2 regions of the Streptomyces gamaensis genome follow, and region 2 is predicted to be linked to the other one. Evidence: riboswitches for the same ligand, from Rfam matches in the RefSeq annotation. Region 2 holds a riboswitch; the other holds the start of a gene.
What was found. Region 2 has a riboswitch for thiamine pyrophosphate ahead of thiO (glycine oxidase ThiO). Riboswitches for the same ligand answer to the same signal wherever they lie in the genome.
Positions count from the first base shown of each region.

Region 1: linked by a shared signal. The riboswitch ahead of ACFP1Z_RS13195 (thiamine ABC transporter substrate-binding protein) and the one ahead of thiO (glycine oxidase ThiO) in region 2 are both predicted to bind thiamine pyrophosphate.

Region 1 is NZ_JBHSPB010000007.1:52,297-61,477, forward strand. Features, by position in the region: gene ACFP1Z_RS13175 (hypothetical protein) at 1-1,125, shown strand, start outside; gene ACFP1Z_RS13180 (DMT family protein) at 1,303-2,226, shown strand; gene ACFP1Z_RS13185 (ABC transporter ATP-binding protein) at 2,290-3,330, opposite strand; gene ACFP1Z_RS13190 (ABC transporter permease) at 3,333-4,940, opposite strand; gene ACFP1Z_RS13195 (thiamine ABC transporter substrate-binding protein) at 5,012-6,103, opposite strand; TPP riboswitch at 6,099-6,206, opposite strand; gene rlmN (dual-specificity RNA methyltransferase RlmN) at 6,270-7,382, opposite strand; gene ACFP1Z_RS13205 (phosphatidate cytidylyltransferase) at 7,546-8,640, opposite strand; gene frr (ribosome recycling factor) at 8,640-9,181, opposite strand, start outside.
Region 2 is NZ_JBHSPB010000015.1:181,579-190,759, reverse strand. Features, by position in the region: gene ACFP1Z_RS23685 (class II 3-deoxy-7-phosphoheptulonate synthase) at 1-372, shown strand, start outside; gene ACFP1Z_RS23680 ((2Fe-2S)-binding protein) at 521-790, shown strand; gene bfr (bacterioferritin) at 787-1,275, opposite strand; gene ACFP1Z_RS23670 (sulfite oxidase-like oxidoreductase) at 1,430-2,077, shown strand; gene ACFP1Z_RS23665 (deoxyribonuclease IV) at 2,108-3,007, opposite strand; gene pknB (Stk1 family PASTA domain-containing Ser/Thr kinase) at 3,010-4,962, opposite strand; gene ACFP1Z_RS23655 (thiazole synthase) at 5,031-5,834, opposite strand; gene thiS (sulfur carrier protein ThiS) at 5,844-6,083, opposite strand; gene thiO (glycine oxidase ThiO) at 6,080-7,324, opposite strand; TPP riboswitch at 7,322-7,433, opposite strand; gene ACFP1Z_RS23640 (NAD(P)/FAD-dependent oxidoreductase) at 7,588-8,847, shown strand; gene ACFP1Z_RS23635 (Rv2175c family DNA-binding protein) at 8,956-9,181, shown strand, end outside.

The sequences.
Region 1 (9,181 bases), on a different contig from region 2:
GTCGTGCAGTTCGCGCTCGCCGTGGCCCGTACGGACCCCGCGACCCGCCCCCGCGACGGCCTGGACGCCGTGGGCCTCGGACCGGTGCGGCTCTCCCTGCTCGCGGCCGCCTCGACCGCGCTCTCCTGCGCCCTGGGCAGCGGCATCGCCCTGCTGGTCTACCTGGAGCTGCGCGGCGACCTGGGCGGCACGCCGATCAGCGGCGCGGCCGCGAGGATGCTCGGCGGGCAGGCGCCGGTGCCGTGGGGCGCGACGCTGACCCTGCTCGGTCTGCTGCCGGCGCTCGCGGCGGGCGCGTGCGCGCTCGCGCTGCGCCCCGGACGCGAGAGACCCCGCAGGGCGCCGCGCGCCGCGCGGCCGCCGGAGGGGGCGGCGGAGCCGGCCGACGGCACCGCGGTCGCGGAGGCCGCGCGGACCGTGGCCGCGACCGGGGCCGCGCAGGGCGGCGCCGTCAGCTCCCCCGTCGCCCCGCCCGCCGCGGCCCCCGCCGCGCGCCCCGGCTACGCGGGCCTGCCCTGGGGCATCGCGATCATCGCGGTCGGGCTGGCCCTGGAGGCGTACGTGGGCCACCGCCCGGCCCCCGACCCCGAGACCCTCATCGCCCTGCCCGGCCGCTCCCGGGGGACCTCACCGGGCGTCCTGGGCGGCTGGCTGCTGGCCTCCCTGGGCCTGGTGCTGGCCGGGCCCGGGCTCACGCACTGGTGCGGGGCGCTGCTCGCGGCAGGCCGGCCCGGGGCGGTGCGGCTGCTGGCCGGCCGGATACTGCAGGACGCGGCGACGCGCATCGGCCGGCCGCTGGGGGTCCTGTGCGCGGTGGCCTCGGGGGCGCTGGCGGCCTCGGAGCTGTACGGCGCGGCGTGGGAGCACACCGGGCCCCGCCCGTTCGGCCCGCTGACCGGTCTGGGCGCGGCGCTGGTGATGGCCTGCGTCACCGCCACCGCCATCACCGCGGCCCTCGACAGCCGGCACAACCGGACGGACACCACGGACGCCCTGCTGCGGCTGGGGCTGCCCGCCTCGATGCTGCGCACGGCGGCCGTGCTGCGCACCGGTGTCCTGCTGGCGGTGCTGACCCCGCTGACCTGGGCGATCGCGGAGCTCGCGGCGCTGCCGATGACCAGGTGACGGTCCGTTCGCGCGGGCGGCCCGGCCGGCGGCGGGCCGGGCCGCCGCCCTGTCCACGGCCGCGCCCCCGCCGCCGCCCCAACTCTTCTTGACCAGTTCTTGACTTCAAGGCAACTCCGGCGATCGAAAAAGCGTCTGCTTCGGAGCACGACCTTTTTCGGGCGAACGGAGTTATGGGTGTTTCTCGGCCTTCTGACGGCTGTCGCAGCCTCGGTCTGTTATGGCACGGGTTCGGTGCTGCAAGCCGTGGGCTCGCGCAAATCGGCCCGCCGGGAGGCCGCGGCGGCCTCCACGACAGGGGTGACGCAGCGCGGCGGCCCCAGCCTGTCCTCCACCGCGAAGGCCGCGGTGACCTGGGAGTTCATGGTCGGCACGGTGCTGGACTTCGTGGGCTTCGGGCTCGGCGCGCTCGCCGCGCGCATGCTGCCGCTGTTCCTGTCCCAGACGGTCATCAGCGCCAACCTCATCGTCACCGCCCTGCTGAGCATCAAGCTGCTGGGCCTGAGGCTGACGAGGCCGGAGTGGATGTCGATCGGTGTGGTGTGCTCGGCGCTGGTGCTGCTGGCCACCGCGGCGGGCCACGAGGGCGGCAGTGACGCGGCGATGTCCACGCACTGGTGGCTGCTCGTCATCTCCGTGGTCCTGATGGGCGGCGGCACGATCGCCGTGCGGCTGCTGGGCTCGCGGGCGGCGATCCTGGCCGGTCTGCTCTCCGGGCTCGGCTTCGGCGCGATCGGCGTGGGCGTGCGCATTCTGGGCGGCCTCTCCCCGTTCGACCTGCCGACCCTGATCGCCGACCCGGCGCTGTACGCGATCCTCATCTCCGGCTCGGTCGGCATGTATCTGCACACGGTCGCCCTGCAGCTGGGGTCGGTCAACGGCGCGACGGCCGCACTGGTCGTCGGCGAGACGGTGCTGCCGGGCATCATCGGCGTGGTGTGGCTGGGGGACGCCTCGCGCCCCGGCTTCGCCTGGCTGGCGGTCGTCGGCTTCGTCCTGGCCGTCGCGGGCGCGGTCGCGGTGGCGTGGTACGGCGAGCCGGAGGGCGGTCCGCTGCCGGAGCCGGAACGGGCGGAGCGCGCCCCGGCACCGGTCGGCTGACGCGACGCCGCACGCGCGGGCGGGCCCGTCGTTCCCCTCGGGGAGCGGCGGGCCCGCCCGCGTTCACCGGTCCCGCGCGTCTCCGTCGAGCAGCACGACGTGCTCGGCGTCGAAGGCGACCCCGACCCGTGCGCCGCTCGCGGGCGCGTCCCGCAGCGCGCAGGCCGCCTCCAGCACCGGTCCGTCCTCGGGCCGCAGCAGCACGGCGACGTGGTCGCCGCGGAAGGTGCGGCCGGTGACCGTGCACGGCAGCCCGTCGGCGGGTGCCACGAGGCGGACGCCCGCGGGCCGTACGAGCAGGGTGCGCTCGCCCTGCTCGCTGTCGTCGGGCACGGGGACCTTGCCCCAGGGCGTGGCCGCGCGCGTCCCGGCGACGCTCGCCGCGACGACGTTGCGGAAGCCCAGGAAGCGGGCGACGAACGCGGAGGCGGGCCGCTGCCAGACCTCCAGCGGCGTGCCGCTCTGGGCGATCCGCCCGTCGCGCATGACCACGACCCGGTCGGCGAGCGCGAACGCCTCGCCCTGGTCGTGGGTGACGGCGAGCACGGTGGTGCCCAACCGGCCGAAGAGGTCGCGCAGTTCGACGACGAGCCGCTCGCGCAGGCTGCGGTCGAGCTGGCCGAGCGGCTCGTCCAGCATCAGGAGCCTGGGGCGCGGGGCGAGGGCCCGCGCGAGCGCGACGCGCTGCTGTTCCCCGCCGGACAGGGCGGCGACCGCGCGCCGCTGGGCGCCCGGCAGGCCGACCAGGTCCAGGAGTTCGGCCACCCGCTCCTGGATCCCGCCGCGTGCCGTGCCGCGCATGCGCAGTCCGAAGGCGACGTTGCCGGCCACGTCGCGCTGGGGGAAGAGCTGGTGGTCCTGGAACATCAGGCCGACCTCGCGCCGGTGCACGGGCACACCGCTCTGGTCGGCGCCGGAGAGCAGCACCCGGCCGGCGTCGACGCGCTGCAGCCCGGCGACCACCCGCAGCAGCGTGGACTTGCCGCTGCCGCTGGGGCCGAGCACGCACACTCGCTCGTGCTCGGCGACCTCCAGGTCGACGCCGTCCAGCGCGGTACGGCCGCCGAAGCGGACGGTGACGTTCTCCAGGCTCAGCAAGGACATCGCTAGAACTCCCCCGAACGATCGACGCGTACGCGCTCCAGCACCAGCAGGGCTGCCGCGCACACCAGCATCAGGACAGTGCTCAGGGCCATCGCCTGCCCGTAGTTGAGCTCTCCGGCCCGGCCCAGCAGCCGGGAGACGGCCACCGGCAGGGTGGGGCTGTCGGGGCGGGCGATGAAGACGGTCGCCCCGAACTCGCCCAGCGACACGGCGAAGGCGAAGCCCGCCGCGACCCCCAACGCCCGGCCCACCAGCGGCAGATCCACCTCGCGCCAGGCCCGCCAGGGGGACGCGCCGAGCACGGCCGCCGCCTCGCGCAGCCTCGGCTCGACGGCACGCAGGACGGGCAGCATGGTCCGTACGACGAAGGGCACGCCGACCAGGGCCTGCGCGAGCGGCACCAGGATCCAGGAGGTCCGCAGGTCCAGCGGCGGTTCGTCGAGGGTGATGAGGAAGCCGAAGCCCACGGTGACGGCGGAGGTGCCCAGCGGCAGCATCAGCAGCGCGTCGAAGCCCCGCACCAGGCGGCCCGCGCGGTGCCGGAGGGCGGCGGCCGCCAGTCCCCCGACGACGAGCGCGATGGCGGTGGCGGCCAGCGCGTAGGACAGGGAGTTGCCGATGGCCTCCAGGGGGGCCACGGAGAAGGTGCCGCCGCCCGCCGAGGCGAGGGCGCGGTAGAAGCCGAGTCCGTAGCCGTCCGGTCCGTCGAAGGAGCGCAGGACGAGCACGGCGAGCGGCAGCAGCACCAGGAGGGCGGCGACGGCCAGTACCGAGGCCAGCAGCGTCCACTGGGCCGCGCCGCGCGGACGGCGGGCGGTGCGCTCGGGCGCGACCAGCCGCAGCGCCGACTCGCGGCGCCGTACGGTGCGCGCGTGCACGGCCAGCAGCGCGGCGACCGCGGCGAACTGCACGAGGGTGAGCACCGCCGCCGTCGGCAGGTCGAGCAGTTGCGCGGTCTGCTGGTAGATGGCCACTTCCAGGGTGCTGTAGCGGGGGCCGCCGAGGATCTGCACGATGCCGAAGGAGGTGAAGCAGAACAGGAAGACCATCAGTGCCGCCGCCGCGACGGCGGGCGCGAGGGCGGGCAGGGTCACCTGCCGCCAGGCGGCGAAACGGCTCGCGCCGAGTACGCGCGCGGCCTCCTCCTGGCGCGGGTCGAGCCGCTCCCACAGGCCGCCCACCGTGCGGACGACCACGGCGTAGTTGAAGAAGACGTGGGCGAGCAGGATCGCCCACACCGTGGTGTCCAGGCGGATGCCCCACCAGCTGTCCAGCAGCCCGCCACGGCCGAGCAGCGCGAGGAACGCGGAGCCGACGACGACGGTCGGCAGCACGAACGGGACGGTGACCACGGCCCGCAGCAGCCGCTTGGCGGGGAAGTCGAAGCGCGCGAAGACGTACGCGCTGGGGAGCGCGAGCAGCAGCGTGAGCGCGGTGGAGGCGAGCGCCTGCCAGGTGGTGAACCACAGGACGTGCCCGGTCGCGGGGTCGGAGAGCACCTCGCCGATCCGGCCGAACCGCCACTGTCCGTCCGCCTTCAGGCCGCGGGAGACGATCGCGCTGACCGGGTAGGCGAAGAAGACGCCGAAGAAGGCGAGCGGCACGGCCATCAGGCCGAGCCGCAGCGCCGCGCGCCGGGCGCGGGGTGCCGCGCGCGGACCGGACCGCCGTACCGAGGCGGTCACTTCAGGACGAGCGAGGACCATTCCTTGACCCACTGGTCGCGGTTCTTGGCGATCACGTCGGGAGCGAGGGACGCGGGCGCGTCGGCCTGCGCACCGAACTTCGTGAACACCTCGGGCAGTTGAGCGTCCCGGTTGGCGGGCCGCACGAACATCTGCAGCGGCATGTCCTCCTGGAAGGGGCGCCCGATCAGGAAGTCGAGCAGTGCCTTGCCGCCCTCGGGGTTCTTCGCGCCCTTGAGCAGCCCGGCGAACTCGGTCTGCCGGAAGCAGGTACCGGTCGCGACGCCGGTCGGCGCGTCCTCGGCGCTCTTGGGCTGCTCCTTCATGCCGACGACCTCGACGGGCGGGCTGGAGGCGTAGGAGACCACGAGCGGCCGGTCGCCGCCCGCCTTCTTCCCCGCGGCGGAGCCGGAGAAGCGGTCGTTGTACGCCTGCTCCCAGCCGTCGACGACCTCGACGCCGTTGGCCTTGAGCCGCTTCCAGTAGTCCTGCCAGCCCTGTTCGCCGTGCGCGGCGATCGTGGCGAGCTGGAAGGCGAGGCCGGGCGAGGACGTGGCGGCGTTCTCGGTGACCAGGAGGTTCTTGTACTCGGGCTTGAGCAGGTCGTCGAAGGTCCGCGGCGGCTGCAGCCCGTGTTCGGCGAAGTAGGCGCGGTCGTAGTTGACGCAGATGTCGCCGGTGTCGACCGGGGTCACCCGGTGCTCGGGGTCGGCCTGGAGGTCCTTGGGGATCCGGTCCAGGCCGCGGGCCTCGTAGGGCGTGAACAGGCCGTTGTCCAGGGCGCGGGAGAGCAGGGTGTTGTCGACGCCGAAGAAGACGTCGCCCTGCGGGTGGGCCTTGGACAGGACGGCCTGGTTGACGGCCGCTCCGGCGTCACCGCCCTTGACGACCTTGACGGTGTAGCCGCTGGTCTTCTCGAACTCCTTGAGCACGGCGTCCGAGGCGCTGAAGGAGTCGTGCGAGACGAGCGTGACGGTCCTGGCGTCGCCGGCGGCGGAACCGCCGGAGCTGCCGCAGGCGGCCAGGGCCGGAAGGCCGAGCGCGAGGGCGGCGGCCGCGCCCAGGGCACGCCGGAGGCTGGTGTTCATGATGGTGCTGACTCCCTACGCCGGTATGACCCGGATCAGGTCCTGAGGGTCTGCGGGCCGTTCCCGCACTCTCAGCGCTCTGCGCGCTCCCCTGTCGGATGTTCATTTGTGCGAGTGCACCGTATCAGTGCCGGTCGGCGGGCCCCGGGGCGCGGGGCCCGCGCGGTCAGCGCTCGGCCGCCGCCAGCTGTCCGCAGGCGCCGTCGATCTCCTGGCCGCGTGTGTCCCGTACGGTCACGGGCACGCCGTGCGCGGCGATCGCCGCGACGAAGGCGCGCTCGTCCTCCGGCCGGGAGGCGGTCCACTTCGAGCCCGGGGTGGGGTTGAGCGGGATGAGGTTGACGTGGACGCGCTTGCCCTTGAGCAGCCGGCCGAGCAGGTCGCCGCGCCACGCCTGGTCGTTGATGTCGCGGATCAGCGCGTACTCGATCGAGACGCGGCGGCCGGACTTCTCGGCGTACTCCCAGGCCGCGTCGAGGACCTCGCGGACCTTCCAGCGGGTGTTGACCGGCACGAGGGTGTCGCGCAGCTCGTCGTCGGGCGCGTGCAGGGAGACCGCCAGACGGCACTTGAGGCCCTCGTCGGCGAACCGCAGCATGGCCGGGACCAGGCCGACGGTGGAGACGGTGATGCCGCGCTGGGACAGGCCCAGGCCGTCGGGCTCGGGGTCGGTGAGCCGGCGGATGGCGCCGATGACGCGCTTGTAGTTGGCGAGCGGTTCGCCCATGCCCATGAAGACGATGTTGGACAGCCGGGCGGGGCCCCCGGGCACCTCGCCGTCGCGCAGCGCCCGCATCCCGTCGACGATCTGGTGCACGATCTCGGCGGTCGACAGGTTGCGCTCCAGGCCGGCCTGGCCGGTGGCGCAGAACGGGCAGTTCATGCCGCAGCCCGCCTGCGAGCTGATGCACATGGTGACCCGGTCCGGGTAGCGCATCAGGACGGACTCGACGAGCTTGCCGTCGTGCAGCCGCCACAGGGTCTTGCGGGTGGTGTCCTCGTCGCAGGAGATGTGCCGCACGATGCTCATCAGCTCCGGCAGCAGCCCTTCCGCGAGCTTCTCGCGGGCGGCGGCCGGGATGTCGGTCCACTGCGCGGGGTCGTGCGCGTAGCGGGCGAAGTAGTGCTGCGAGAGCTGCTTGGCGCGGAACGGCTTCTCGCCGAGGGCGGCGACGGCCTCGCGGCGCTCGGCGGGGCTGAGGTCGGCGAGGTGGCGCGGGGGCTGCTTGGCACCGCGCGGCGCGACGAACGTGAGCACACCGGGCTGGGGCGGTGCCATGGGCAGGACTCCTCGGGGGACGACGGTGACGGCGGCGTTCCGCGCCGACGCCGCGCGGGCGTACGGTGCGCGGGCGGGGCCGGGCCGGGGCCCGCGGCCGCCGCGGGGCCGGAAAAGGGCCCGCCGCGTGGGCGGCGAGCCCTTCCAGGGTAACCGGCGCGCGTCAGGCCGCGCCGACGAAGATCACCATGAGCAGCCAGACCACGGGCGCGGTCGGCAGCAGCGAGTCCAGCCGGTCCATGATCCCGCCGTGGCCGGGCAGCAGGGCTCCCATGTCCTTGATGCCCAGATCCCGCTTGATCATCGACTCGCCCAGGTCGCCGAGGGTGGCGCTGGCCGCGACCGCGAGGCCGAGCAGCAGCCCCTGCCACCAGGCGCCGCCGTCGATGAGGAACTGCATGCACAGCGCGCCCGCCACCATCGCGAAGACGACCGCGCCGATGAGCCCCTCACGGGTCTTGCCGGGGCTGATGCGCGGAGCGAGCTTGCGCCGGCCGAACTTCCAGCCGACCGCGTACGCGCCGGTGTCGCTGACGACCGTCAGGATCAGGAAGGTCAGCACCCGCCAGGCACCGTCGCCCGCCGCGAGCATCAGCGCCACGAAGGTGGCGAGGAACGGTACGTAGAACGCCGCGAAGATGCCCGCGGTGACATCCCGGAGGTAGTCCTCGGGCGGCTCGGTCATCCGCCACAGCAGCACCGCCAGCGCGGTGAAGGCCATGGCCACCCACGCGCCCTCGGCGCCGGCCGCGTAGCCGGCGATGACCATGGCGGCGCCGCCGAGCGCGAGCGGCACCAGGGGGGCCCGGATCGCCTTGCGCTCGGCGAGCCGGGAGGTCAGCTCCCACAGCCCGACGACGACGGCGAGCACGATCACGCCGAGGAAGACGGGCTTGTAGATGAACAGCGAGGCGAGGATCACCGCACCGAGCCCCAGCCCGACCCCTATCGCGGCACGCAGATCGCGGCCGGCGCTCTTCTTCCCGGCCTGGGACACCTGGGGGGACGAGGGCACCGGTGCGGGCTCCTGGGGCCGGATGGCGGGCTCCTGTTCATCGCGGAACAGGGGGCCGCTCAGGCGGGCGGCCCCCTGGTCACGGTCGTCCTGGTCTCCGCCTGCGGCGGGCACGATGGGCATGGGCCGAGTCTGCGCCGCGCCGCCGCTCTCGCGCACAGGACCCGCCGATACGGCCGGTCCCCGGTCGGCGGGCCACCGGTGCCCGGTGCTCGGCGGGGCCCCCCAGGATGTCTCGTTCATCAGACCTCTAGGAGCTCGGATTCCTTGTGCTTGAGCAGCTCGTCCACCTGCGCGACGTACTTCGCGGTGAGGTCGTCGAGCTCCTTCTCCGCGCGGCGCACCTCGTCCTCGCCCGTCTCCTTGTCCTTGACGAGCTTGTCGAGGGCGTCCTTGGCCTTGCGGCGCACGGAACGGATCGAGACCTTGGCGTCCTCGCCCTTGGTCTTGGCGACCTTCACGAACTCACGGCGGCGCTGCTCGGTCAGCTCGGGGAACGTCACCCGGATGATATTGCCGTCGTTGCTGGGGTTGACGCCCAGGTCGGAGTCGCGGATGGCCTGCTCGATATTGCGCAGTGCGCTCTTGTCGAAGGGCGTCACCACGGCCATGCGCGGCTCGGGCACCGAGAAGGACGCCAGCTGGTTGATCGGCGTCAGCGCCCCGTAGTAGTCGGCCACGATCTTGTTGAACATCGCGGGGTGCGCACGCCCGGTGCGGATCGCCGCGAAGTCCTCCTTGGCGACCACAACGGCCTTCTCCATCTTCTCCTCGGCTTCGAGGA
Region 2 (9,181 bases):
GACAGGATCCGCGACCGGCTTCCCGAGCTCGTGGAGAAGGTCACCGCGTCCGGGGCGAGCGTGGCCTGGGTCTGTGACCCGATGCACGGCAACACCTTCGAGGCGGCCTCCGGGCACAAGACCCGCCGCTTCGACGACGTGCTCGACGAGGTCAAGGGCTTCTTCGAGGTGCACAAGGGGCTGGGCACCCACCCGGGCGGCATCCATGTCGAGCTCACCGGTGACGATGTCACCGAGTGCGTGGGCGGCGGCGACGAGATCTTCGTCGACGATCTGCACCAGCGCTACGAGACGGCCTGCGACCCGCGGCTGAACCGCAGCCAGTCGCTGGACCTGGCGTTCCTGGTCGCGGAGATGTACCGGGACCAGTAACGGGCGTTCCTGGGACGGAAGATGTGGGGCGCGGATCGGTGTGATCCGCGCCCCACGCGCGTACCGGCCCCCGGCGTTGTTATTCCGCCCCCCATCCGGGTAAGGTAAGGGTAACCTTATTGATCAATTCCCGTGAGGCGGTGACCGCGTGTACGTCTGCTCGTGCTTCGGCATCACGGAGCAGCAGGTGCGCGAACACGCGGCGGACGGGGCCTGCACGCCCCGGAAGATCGCCTCCGCCTGCAAGGCCGGCACCGACTGCGGCTCGTGCGTGCGCCGCATCCAGGCCCTGCTCGGCCGGGGCTCGTGCCCGCGCCGGGAGCTCGCCGACGAGGGGAAGCCGGTGCTGGGCGCCGAGGTCGCGGTGCTGCCGGTGGCCGCGTCCGAGGCCGGCCGGGAGACGGTCCGGGCGGCCTAGTTGCTGCTGCCGTTCTCCTGCTCGATGAACTGGGCGATGTAGAGCGCTTCCCCGAGCTTCTCGATCAGCTCCAGCTGGGTGTCGAGGTAGTCGATGTGGTCCTCCTCGTCCGCGAGGATCGACTCGAAGATATTGGCCGAGGTGATGTCGCCCTTGGCCCGCATGACCTCCACCCCCCGCCGCAGCCGGTCGATGGCCTCGACCTCCACCTGCCGGTCGGCCTGGAACATCTCGGTGATCGTCTCGCCGACGCGGACGTGGAAGAGGCGCTGGTAGTTGGGCAGCCCCTCCAGGAAGATGATGCGGTCCGTGAGGGTCTCCGCGTGCCGCATCTCGTCGAAGGACTCGGCGCGGGTGTGCTCGGCGATCTTCGTCCAGCCCTTGTGCTCCTGCAGTTTCGCGTGCAGGAAGTACTGGTTGATCGCGGTCAGCTCGGCCGTCAGCTGTTCGTTGAGGAATTCGATGACCTCGGGGTCGCCCTGCATTCGCTCTGGCTCCTTCCAGGAGGACGACTGACAGGTAGCGCGCATCCTCGCACCGCCCTTCGAAACCGTCCAGTAAGTGCACACTTAGTGGGAGTTGCCCGCAAAGAGGAACCCCTGGTCATCACCGGCATCAGCGGTCTGACACCATGGACGCATGGGTCAGTCCGAAAGCCGCAAAAGGGAATTCCCTCAGTCGGTGCCGGCCGGTGCCCCCACGCTGCCGCCGGGGCAGCGGCTCCAGCGCGGCTGGCCGGTGACGCACTACGGGCCGGTGCCGAGGTTCCGCCCGGACCGCTGGGAGTTCCGGGTCTTCGGGGCGACCGCCGACGGCGAGAAGCACAGCTGGACGCACGAGGAATTCTCCGCGCTCCCCTACACGACGGTCGTCGCGGACCTGCACTGCGTCACGAAGTACAGCATGCTCGGTGTCGAATGGGGCGGCGTCGCGGCCCGTACGGTCCTCGGACTCGCCCCGCCCGCGCCCGACGTCACCCATGTCATGGTGTGGGCCGAATACGGATTCAGCTCGAATCTCCGGCTTTCCGACCTCGCCGCCGAGCAGAGCCTTTTCGCCACGCACAAGGACGGCGAGCCGCTCACCGCCGAGCACGGATTCCCGGTCCGGCTCGTCGTGCCGCACCTGTACGCCTGGAAAGGCCCGAAATGGGTGCGCGGCCTGGAGTACATGACCGCCGACCGCCGGGGCTTCTGGGAGGAGCGCGGCTACCACAACATCGGTGACCCCTGGCGCGAACAGCGCTACTCCTACCAGGAACGGCCCGGCGACGGCCCCGAGCTCTAGGCCCGGTCGCCGAGAGGGCCCGGCCCCCGCTCAGACCCCGCCCGTCTCCCGCAGCGCCTTCAGCCGTGCCACGTCCGCCGCGTGCCCCCCGGGGCCGCCCGGCGTCTCGATCGTCAGCGGCACGCCCGCCGTCGCCGGGTGGCCGAACAGCTCCGCGAAGGGAGCGGCGCCGATGTGGCCGGAACCGATGTTCTCGTGCCGGTCCTTGTGGGCACCCGCCACGTCCTTGGAGTCATTGGCGTGGATCAGCTTCAGCCGGCCCTCGCCCGTGACCGCGACCAGTTCGTCGAGCGCCGCCTTCGTCCCGCCGGGCGCCGCCAGGTCGTGCCCCGCCGCGAAGACGTGACAGGTGTCCAGGCACACCCCCAGCTTCGGATGGTGCTCCAGCGCCGCGAAGTACGGGCCGAGGTCGCCGATCAGCGAGCACAGCGAGGACCCCTGCCCGGCGGTCGGCTCCAGCAGCAGATCCGGGTCGTCCTCGTGGACCAGCTCCGCCAGCAGCGGCAGCAGCCGCTCGTGGACCTGCGCCAGCGCCGCCTCGCGCGGCCGGCCGCCCGTCGCCGAGCCCGTGTGCACCACGACGCCCCGCGCCCCGATCTCCCGCCCCCGGCGCAGCGAGTGCCGCAGCGAGACGACGGACCGCTCGACCGTCTCCGGGGTGTGCGAACCGAAGTTGATCAGGTAGGGGGCGTGCACCCAGACCGGCAGGTCCTCCGCCTCGCACGCGGCACGGAACTCCTCGTCCTGCCGGGGGTCGCCGGGCCCCGTGGCCCAGCCGCGCGGATTGGCCACGAAGACCTGCACGGTCTCGGCGCCCATCGCGCGCGCGTACGGCAGCCCGGTACGGGCCAGTCCGCCGGCGACCGGGATGTGCCCGCCGACCGGATTGCGCCCGCGCCCGCCCGGCCGTGTCCTGCTGTCTGCCGCCATGGTCAGAAGCCGCCCTTGAGCTTGATGGTGATGGTGTCGCCCTTCGCGGCCTGCTCCCCGCCCTTGACGGACTGGCTCTCCACCGAGTCCTGCGGGAAGAAGAACGGCTTCTCCACCCGCACCCCGAAGCCCGCCTCCGTCAGCGCCCTGCGGGCGTCGGCCTCGCTGCGCCCGGTGACGTCCGGGACCGTGAGCATCTCCTTGCCCTTGGAGACCGTGAGGGTGACCGTGTCGCCCTTCGCGAGCTTGGTACCGGTGCCCGGCGACTGCTGGGCCACCGCGCCCTTGGGCACGTCCGAGTAGACCTGGGCGTCGGAGACCTGCGCCTTCAGCCCCAGGGCCGCCAGGGCGGACGTCGCGTCGGCGACCTGGCGGCCGGAGAGGTCCGGGACGTCCAGCGGCGCGCCCTTGCTCACGGTCAGCGCCACCGCCGAGCCCGGCCGCCGCTGCTCGCCCGGCCTCGGGTCGGTGGCCAGCACCGAGCCCTGCGCGGTCTCGCCGCTGAACTGCTGGGCCACGTCGCCGACGACGAGCCCCGCCTTCTCGACGCGCCGCTTCGCCTCGTCCAGGGGCATACCGGTCACATTGGGGACCTCGGCCCGCTCCGGGCCCTTGGAGACGACGATCCGCACCTTGCCGTTGCTGCGGATGCGCTCGCCCGGTTTGGGATCGGAGACCGCGACCCGGCCGCGCTCGACGACGTCGTTGTACGCCTCGTCCGCCGTCACCCCCAGCCCCGCCCTGCCCAGCTCCTGCTCCGCCTTCTCCCGCGTCATGTCGAGCACCGCCGGGACGGTGGTGAACTGGCCCGCGTTGATGTACCAGACGCCGGTGCCGATCAGGACGGCCAGCAGCGCGCCCAGGACCACCAGCAGCCGCCGCGAGGGCCGGTACCCCCCGGCGGGACGCCTGCCGCGCGGCCCGCCGGGCGGCGGGGCGTCAGGACGCTCCAGGACGGTCGTCCGGTTCAGCTCCTCCCCGGCGGGGGCGGCCGCCGGAGGCAGCGGCTGCGCCACCGCGCGGCGCGGCAGCACGCTCGTACGGTCCTCCGAACCCCGGTGCTCCGAGGGCTCCTTGGCCCGCGGCGGCACCGCGTCCAGCTGCGCGTCCGTCAACTCCCCGCGCGCCGCGCGCAGTTGTCCCAGCAGCGCGACCGCGTCGGCGGGACGGGCGTCCGGCTCGCGGGCGGTGGCGGCGGCCACCAGCGCGTCCAGCGCGGGGGCCAGCCCCGGGACGGCGGCCGAGGGCGCGGGCACGTCCTCGTTCAGATGCTGGTAGAGCACCTGCGCCGGAGTGCTGCCGCCGTGCGGCTTGGCGCCGGTGACCATCTCGTACAGCACGACACCGCACGCGTAGACGTCCACCCGCTGGTCCGCCGTGCCCTGCTCCAGCTGCTCGGGGGCCAGGTACGAGACCGTGCCGAGCAGCGGGCCGCTCGACGAGGTCGTCGCGGTGTCCACCGTGCGCGCCAGCCCGAAGTCGGCGACCTTCACCCGGCCGTCGTCGCCGATCAGCACGTTCTCCGGCTTCATGTCGCGGTGGACCAGCCCCGCCCGGTGGGCCGCGCCCAGCGCCGCCAGCACCGGCTCGGCGATGTCGAGCGCGGCGCGCGGCCGCAGCGCCCCGCGCTCGCGCAGCACGTCGCGCAGGGTGCACCCGGGCACGTACTCCATCGCCAGGTACACATAGCCGCCGTCGGCGCCCTGGTCGAAGACGCCCACCACGTTGGGATGGTCGAGCCGTGCCGCCGACTTCGCCTCCCGGATGAAGCGCTCCACGAACGCGGCGTCCGCCGCCAGCGCCGGGTGCATCACCTTCACCGCGAGCACCCGGTCGAGCCGGGTGTCCACGGCACGGTAGACCGTGGCCATCCCGCCGACGGCGATGCGCGCCTCGATCCGGTAGCGGCCGTCGAGCTCGAACCCGATCAACGGGTCCCGCAGGGTCGTATCCACGACATACGAGTCTACGAGCCGCGTACGGACGTCCCGCCGCCCCGGCCGCCCGGGGCCGCGCGGGGACGCTATGCCGAGCGGAACGCCGGACGCTCCGGGTCCAGCCGCGCGATCCCGCCCGTCGGCGAGGACGCCTCGGCGAAGTGGCGGCGCGGGATGCGCCCGGCCCGGTACGCCAGCCGGCCGCCCTCGACCGCGTGCTTCATCGCCTCCGCCATCAGCACCGGCTCCCGGGCCCGGGTGACCGCCGAGGCGAGCATGACCGCCGAGCAGCCCAGCTCCATCGCCAGCGCCGCGTCGGAGGCGGTGCCGGCCCCCGCGTCCAGGATCACCGGCACCCCCGCCCGCTCGGTGATCAGCTGGAAGTTGTGCGGGTTGCGGATACCGAGACCGGAACCGATGGGCGAACCCAGCGGCATGATCGCGGCACAGCCCGCGTCCTCCAGCCGCCGCGCGAGGACGGGGTCGTCGTTGGTGTACGGCAGCACCGTGAAGCCGTCGTCCACCAGGATCTCCGCCGCGTCCAGCAGCTCGACCGGGTCGGGCAGCAGGGTGCGCTCGTCCGCGATCACCTCCAGTTTGATCCAGTCGGTGCCCAGGGCCTCGCGGGCCAGCCGCGCGGTGAGGACCGCCTCCCCGGCGGTGAAACACCCCGCCGTGTTCGGCAGCACCCGGATGCCGTGCTTGCGCAGCACGGACAGCACCGAGCCGCGGACGTTCGCGTCCAGCCGGCGCATCGCGACCGTGGTCAGCTCCGTGCCGGAGGCCAGCAGCGCGCGCTCCAGCACATCGAGACTGGGCGCGCCGCCCGTCCCCATGATCAGCCGGGAGGAGAGGGAGACCCCGGCGACGGTGAACAGATCGTCTGCCATCTGCGCTGATCAGCCCCCCTGCACCGCGGTGAGCACCTCGACGCGGTCGCCGTCGCCGAGCCGGGTGGCGGGCCACTGGCCGCGCGGCACCACGGCCTCGTTCACGGCGGCGGCGACCCCGCCGCGCGCGTCGGTCAGGGAAGCGACGAGCCCGTCGAGCGTCAGGCCCCAGGGGATCTCGCGCAGTTCACCGTTGACACTGATACCGACGAGGGCATCGAGCGAGTCGGTCGGATCGATGGGGTTCATCGGGGCAGCTCCTGCAGCGCGTTCAGGTGAGGGTGGGAGAAACGACGGGGGGAGAACGGGCGGGCCTCCTCGGGCAGCCGGCCCCGCGTGAGCGCCTCGGCCATCACCTCGCCCGTCAGCGGGGCGAGCAGCACCCCGTTGCGGTAGTGGCCGGTCGCCGTGTGCAGACCGGGCAGCTCGGTCGGCCCGAGCAGCGGGAAGTTGTCGGGCGAGCCCGGGCGCAGCCCGGCGCGGGCCTCCAGCAGCGGCAGCTCGGTGATGCCGGGCACCAGCTCGTGCGCGTCGCGCAGCAGCTCGTAGACACCGCCCGCGGTCACGCCGGTGTCCCAGCCCAGCTCCTCGGTGGTGGCGCCGACGACGAGCTCGCCGTTCTCGCGCGGCACCAGGTAGACGGGGCCGCCGCGCACCAGTGCCCGTACGGTCCGGGACAGGAACAGCGCGTACTCGCGCGGCACCCGCAGCCGCAGCACCTGGCCCTTGACCGGGCGCACCGGCGGCAGCACCTGCTCGGGCACGCCCGCGAGAGCGCCGCTGTGCGCGCCCGCCGCCAGCACGGTCTGCCCGGCGTGCACGCGGCTGCCGTCGGCGAGTTCGGCGCCCGTCGCCCGGTCGCGGGAGACCAGCAGCCGCACCGCCTCGGAGCGCAGGAAGGCAACTCCCGCCCGCTCACAGGCGATCAGCAGGGCGCGCAGCAGTCTGCGGGGATCGGTCTGATGGTCGCCGTCGGCGCGCAGGCCCCCGCACACGCCCGGCGCGAGCATGGGCTCCAGCCGCCGGCACTCGCGCCCCGTGAGCCACTGCAACTCCAGGCCGCTGCGCTGCTGCAACGCGTGCAACTCCCGCAACTGCGCCCGGTCGTCGGCGTCCAGCGCGACCGCCAGCGTGCCGCACGCGCGATAGCCGGTGTCCTGGCCGCTGGCCTCCTCCAGCTCGGCGGTGAACGCGGGGTAGCGGCGCGCCGAGGAGAGGTTGAGGGCGAACAACGCCTCCTCCCCGTAGTGCAGTTCGGTCACCGCGGCCAGCATTCCGGCGGCGACCTGCCCCGCTCCGCCGCCCGGCCGCGGGTCGGCGACCGCCACGGACAGCCCCCGCTGGGCCGTCCGCCACGCGGTGACCAGCCCGATGACACCACCGCCGACGACGAGGACGTCGCAGCCGGCCCGGGTGACGGACGGCGCGGGTGACGGCGCCCCCGCGGGCGGTGGTTCTGCTTCCGGCACGTGCGATTCCGACGCGTGCATGGGCGTCCAGCCCCTCCCTTCGCCGGCATGACCCGGATCAGGTTCGTACGGTCGGAGGCCGTCCAGCCTCCCTCTCAGCCCGGTCGTCCGGGCTCCCGCGAGTGCTTTGCGGTGGCCACACTAGTACGCGCCGCGAGACCACCGGAAGGCCGGATATGCCACTGGCGGGCGCCGCCCGGCGCCCGGGGCGGCGTGACGCTGTGTCCGAGGTCTCGTGACACAGTGCTGCGGCGCGGCCCGGCCACCGCCCTAGAGTTGACCGGGTGAGCGAGCACGAGCAGACGCAATCATCGGGCGCGAGGACCGGCGAGCAGGCCGGCGGGAAGACCGTGGTCGTCGTCGGCGCCGGAATGGCCGGCGTACAGACCGCCGTCGCCCTGCGCGAGCAGGGCTGGGCCGGCCGCATCCTGTTGCTGGGCGCCGAACGCCACCAGCCCTACGACCGGCCGCCGCTGTCCAAGGCCGTGCTGCTGGGCAAGGCCGAAGGCTCCGCGTTCGAGGTGGACTTCGCCTCCCTCGGCATAGACCTCCGGCTGAGCTGCGAGGTCACCGGGCTGCGGGCCGGGGAGCACGTCCTGGACACCACCGCCGGACCCGTCCCCTACGACGTGCTGGTCATCGCCACCGGCGCCGACCCCGTCGCGCTGCCCGGCAGTGAGGGCGTGCCCGGCGTGCACCTGCTGCGCACCCTCGACGACGCCGAGCGGCTGCGCCCCGTGCTCACCGAGCAGCACGAGATCGTCGCGGTCGGCGCGGGCTGGATCGGCGCCGAGTTCGCCACCGCCGCCCGCGAGGCGGGCTGCCGGGTCACCGTCGTCGAGGCGGCCGACCGGCCGCTCGCCGGAGCCCTGCCCGCCGAGGTCGCCGCCCACATGGCCAGGTGGTACACCGACGCCGGCGCACGGCTGCTGACGGGGGCGCGCGTGGCGGCCATCGAGCCGGGCGCAGTGGTGCTCGACGACGGTACACGGCTGCCCGCGGGCGCCGTCGTCGTGGGCATCGGCGCGCGCCCCGCGACCCAGTGGCTCGTCGGCTCGGGCATCGAACTCGCCGAGGACCGTTCCGTCGCCGCCGACGAACGGCTGCGCTCCTCCCTGCCCGACGTCTACGCCGTCGGCGACTGCGCTTCCTTCCCCTCCGCCCGCTACGGGGTGCGCCTGCTGGTGCACCACTGGGACAACGCCGTACAGGGCCCGCGCACGGTGGCCGGGAACATCGTGCACGGCCCGGCCGAGGGCCCCGTCTACGACCCGGTGCCCTACTTCTGGTCCGAGCAGTTCGGCCGCTTCGTGCAGTACGCGGGCCACCACGACGACGCGACCGACGAACTGCTGTGGCGCGGCGACCCGCGGAGCACGGCCTGGACGGTGTGCTGGCTGCGCGACGGCGTCCTCGTCGCGCTGCTCGCCGTCGGCCGGCCCCGCGACCTGGCGCAGGGCCGCAAGCTCATCGAGCGCGGCGCGGTCCTGGACCGCGCCAGGGCCGCGGACGCCTCCGTCCCCCTGAAGGCTGCGGTGCTCTGAGCGACACCGCCTCCGGAGGGACTCCGGACACACCCGTCCCGGCGGTACCGGCCCCGGGTCGGGTCAACCCGGCTACCGGCTGTCAGTCCCGGATGGCAGGCTTGTCCCGTGACCGAGATTGACGCAAAGACCGATGGCCTCGTCCCCGCCTGGCTCACCCTTCCCGATGTCGCCGAAAAGCTCGGCGTCGAGGTGACCCGCGTGCGGCAGCTGGTCAAGGAGGGCCAGCTGATCGCCGTGCGGCGGGGTGAGAACCGCGTGCTCCAGGTGCCCGCCGCCTTCATCGGCGAGGGCAAGGTCGTCAAGGGCCTGGCCGGGACGCTGACGCTGCTGA